DNA from 2 places in the Aeromonas sp. MdU4 genome. Region 1 is predicted to be linked to the other one. Evidence: riboswitches for the same ligand, from Rfam matches in the RefSeq annotation. Region 1 holds a riboswitch; the other holds the start of a gene.
What was found. A riboswitch is a leader RNA that binds a small molecule or an ion and turns the genes downstream of it on or off. The one in region 1 is predicted to bind cyclic di-GMP.
Positions count from the first base shown of each region.

Region 2: linked by a shared signal. The riboswitch ahead of gbpA (N-acetylglucosamine-binding protein GbpA) and the one ahead of ACE1BR_RS11625 (glycosyl hydrolase family 18 protein) in region 1 are both predicted to bind cyclic di-GMP.

Region 1 covers NZ_JBHFMW010000021.1:154,315-156,515, forward strand. The annotation lists gene ACE1BR_RS11625 (glycosyl hydrolase family 18 protein) at 1-1,164, opposite strand, end outside; cyclic di-GMP riboswitch class I at 1,313-1,395, opposite strand; gene ACE1BR_RS11630 (ExeM/NucH family extracellular endonuclease) at 1,693-2,201, shown strand, end outside.
Region 2 covers NZ_JBHFMW010000006.1:180,705-182,905, forward strand. The annotation lists gene ACE1BR_RS04490 (methyl-accepting chemotaxis protein) at 1-990, shown strand, start outside; cyclic di-GMP riboswitch class I at 1,256-1,341, shown strand; gene gbpA (N-acetylglucosamine-binding protein GbpA) at 1,407-2,201, shown strand, end outside.

The DNA of each region.
Region 1 (2,201 bases):
CAGGGTCTTAACGTCCGGATACTGCTTCTTGAACTTCGACAACAGGTTGAAATGGCCCTGGTAGGCGAACTCCGGATCCATCTCGGCTCCCGGCACGCCATCCCAGGTCATCTTGGTCGCCGAATCATCCACCTTGATGGTGTGGCTCTGCTCGTCCACCGCCGCAAAGGCGTAGTTAATGTGGGTGATCTTGCTCCACGGGATATCGCTCACCAGATAGGCGGGCAGACCGTTCTTGCCGGTGCGCCAGGAGGTGAAGTAACCGATAACCCGGCGGGCATGATCATCTCCCATGCACTCGTAGCCATCCGGGCGGTAGATCTGGCGGATATCGCAGGAGAGGTTGCCACCGGTGGGCGGCAGCGCGGCCTCCTCGACAGTGACGTTCACTGCTGCCGACTCGCCGCTCAGATTGGTCTTGTCGGTGGCAACCAGCTTGAGGGCGGCACTGCCCTTGGCATCGGGTGTCCAGTTGACCTGCCAGGGAGCGGCGTTGTCTTCCCCTACCTTCTTGCCATCGACAAACAGCTCGACTTTGGCCACATCGTTGTTGGCATCGGTGACGTTACCGCTCACCGCCACGCTGCGACCCAGCGTCACCTTGGCACCGCTGGCCGGGCTGCTGATGCTCACCTTGGGCGCCTCTGGCGCGACCACAGCGGCGACGTTGAAGCTCGAATCCGCTTCGCTCAGCACCTTGCCATCCTTATCCAGCGCCCGCGCTTTGAGAGCGTGCGCCCCCACGCCCGCGGCACGCCAGCTGGCACTCCAGGGCGAGGCGCTCGCCGTGGCAGCAAGCTTGCCGTCGATGAGGTATTCCACCCGGGCCAATGCCGTGACCGGTCCACTCAGGGTCACCGCCAGCGCTACGCTGGCACCTTCATTGAAGCTGGCACCGGCAGCCGGTGAGCTGACGGCCACGCCGAGCGCTGGTGGCGGCACTTCGCCACCATAGAGCTTCCAAGCGTCAGCCCAGACCACCCCGACCCCGGGTTCATAGTGATAAGGCGAAGCCCCGCACCAACCGGAGTAAGGAAATTCTTTGCATTGATAGAGGGCGCCAGCATTGCTGACAATGTCACCGGCTTTGTAGGCGGTACCGGCCTTGTAGGCGGGGTAGGCTGCCTGTGCCCAAGCGGGCGCAGCCGCAAGGGCGACCAGCATGGCAAGCCTGCCGGGTCTGAAGAGCTGTTGCATATTGTTATCTTCCTTGTTTTGTCTTGGCGTTGGTCACCAAGGCAAAGCACAAGCGCAACCTGCGTGATAGGTGCAGACAACTGGCAATGGACCTGCCACAAAAACAACCCTCACCCAGGGAAACCCCACTATCTCGCTCAAATAACGAGACCGGAAGCATTGCGCCCCGACATCACTATCGGTTTGCCCTTTACCTGGGTTCCGTTAGGAACGAATCCAGTATAGAAAAGTACCACCACCCCCTCAATCTTTATTCTCGAAGAGAATTATTAGCTGCACTCATTCAATCAATCATCCAAAAACGATTAAATTGATAAAATAATCAATTAATTCATAACGTTACCTTGATCATAAAAACATTAACAAAGACACAGGTGTATCCATTTAATGTGCGGTGGCTCACTGGTATGACATGTCTAACATGCAAAAATGCCACCCCCTTGAGCAAAGACTCAAGGCTACGGAATAACTGGCAAAATAATAAAAGGAATAATAATGAACGCTACGCGTAATCTGCTGTCGCTCGCTATTGGGCTGGCGCTGGCATCCCCCTCTGTATTCGCCTATGACTGCCCAACCGATCAAATCCTCCCCATACCTCAACTACGCGCCGACTACCAAGCCGGCAAAATTGCCAAGGCAGAGACCGTCAATCCCAAGGGATCCGGCTCTACCAGCACTGGCACTGAAATAGTCAAAGGGCAGGTCACGGCCATTGTGCAGAAGTTGACCAAGGGCATTTATCTGACCGATACCCAGGCTGGCAATACCCAAGAATCCGCCGGTATTTTTGTCTATCTGCCTGATGCCGAAAAAAAATTCCCTGACCTGAAACCGGGTTCAGAAGTGTGCTTTGAAGCCAAGATTCAGGATTTCTTCGGTGGCCTGCAGCTTAAGCTGGCAGACAATAACAACATTCAGGTTACTAATGGCAGCGAAGCTCCGGCTCCCGTCATGCTCAAAGTCAGAGATGGCGAATCACTGGCCGCAACGCTCAAGCGCCA
Region 2 (2,201 bases), on a different contig from region 1:
ATTCCGGTACAGGGCAAGGATGAGCTGGGCATGGTCGCCCGCTGCACCAACCAGAGTCTCGATGCCATCCGTCACGCCCTGCTGGAAGCTAGCCTGGGGGCCCGCAACGTAGCCGATGCAGCCCTGCGCATCGCCGCCTCTGCCGAGCAGACCAATCAGGCGGTGACCAGCCAGCGGGATCAGCTGGCCCAGCTCGCCACTGCCATGAACGAGATGAGTGCCACCATCTCCGATGTGGCCGGTCACGCCGAGAACACCGCCCGCGATACCCAGGAGGCGACCGGTGAAGCCGGACTCGGTAACCGTGACGTTCACGCCAGCGTGCACGGCATCAAGGCGCTGGCAACCGAGGTAGAGCAAGCCACCCATCAGGTCAACCAGCTCAAAGAGGGGGTCATGCAGATCAGCGAAGTGACCGCTGTCATCAGCGCCATCTCGGATCAGACCAACCTGCTGGCCCTCAACGCAGCCATTGAGGCAGCCCGTGCTGGCGAACAGGGCCGCGGTTTTGCCGTGGTGGCCGACGAGGTGCGCCAGCTGGCCAGCCGCACCCGCCAATCCACCGAGGAGATCCAGAGCACCATCGCCCAGCTGCAGCAACGGGCCGTCAGCGCAGCCAATGCCATGGATGCCAGCCGCAAGCTGGCAGAGAGCAGCGTCGATCAATCCCAGCAGGCGGGCCAGGATCTCACCCTGATCGTCAACCACATCCAGCATGTCAGCGACATGGCGACCCAGATCGCCACCGCCGCCGAGCAGCAAAGCATGGTGGCCGAGGATATGAACCGCAACGTCAGCGGTATCAACGACTCGGCACTGGAGATGTCCCAGTCCGCTTCGCAACTGGCCCAGGAGAGCGAGCTGCTGGCAGGCCTCTCCCGCAGCCTGGATGAACGGCTCGCGGTGTTCAAATTAAGCAAGGAGTCCATCACCACCCCCATGATCCCGCCCTCTCATCATGCCGCCAGCGAACCGCGAGCTCGCCACTGACGACCTCTGGTAGTGCCATCTTGCCCTGCAACCTGCCAGCCATGCTGGCAGGTTTTTTTTAACCACAAAACATGCGTAAATTATGCACTTTATACGCACACACAACAGCTCGCAGACTGCAGGAAAAAAAAATAAATACTTATAAAACAATATGATTAATTAAAAATTAAACGGTTTCGGCCGACATTAAAACATTTAACTTTAAATAATTAATCAAATTGATACACAATGGCCAAGGCCGAGAATTCGGCCTGTAAATACCCATCGAGTCAATTGGCAAACTAACCGAAAGGTCAGGACGCAAAGCCTCCGGTCTAAAGACGCAGTGTCCAGGATAGCGGGGTTGCCACCCCCAGGTGTGCATCGGGGAACACTCCGGCCAACTGACTGCTCACATCTATCGAACAGAGGAATGTATGGCAGCAAAAATCCAACTCAGTCACATCGCTGCAGCACTGGCACTACTGGCCAGCGGCAGCGCACTGGCACACGGCTATATCAGCAAACCCGAAAGCCGCAACTACCTGTGCAATACCACCGGCAACACCCAGTGTGGTGCGGTGCAGTGGGATCCCCAGAGCGTGGAAGGCCCCTCCGGCTTCCCGCAAGCGGGTCCGCCAGATGGCCAAATTGCCTCGGCAGGCAACCCGCGCTGGGGCGAACTGAACGTCCAGACCAGCGATCGCTGGACCAAACGGGAAGTACAGGCAGGTCCCTTCGCCATCAGCTGGCTCTTCACCGCCAATCACATCACCCGCAACTGGCGCTACTACCTCACCAAGCAGGAGTGGAACCCCAACCAACCGCTAACCCGCGCCTCGTTTGATCTGACACCGTTCTGCGTCATCGACGGCAACATGGTGCAACCACCCAAGCAGATGACCCATAACTGTACCCTGCCAGAGCGAACCGGCTATCAGCTGATCCTTGGTGTCTGGGAAGTGGGCGATACCGCCAACAGCTTCTACAACATCATTGATGCCAAGTTCAAAGATGGCAGCCAGCCACCGCTAACGTGGACTCAGTCTGGCACCATCTACCCATCCATCAACCTCGCGGTGGGTGACAAGGCGATGACCCGAGTATTCGATGCCAACGGCGAACGCCCGGAACTGCAGACCGTGCTGACCATCGCCAATGCCGAACAGGGCCAAAAGAACAACTGGGCCCACGCCCTCGCCAGCAAGATCAACGCCGAGCAGTCGCAGATC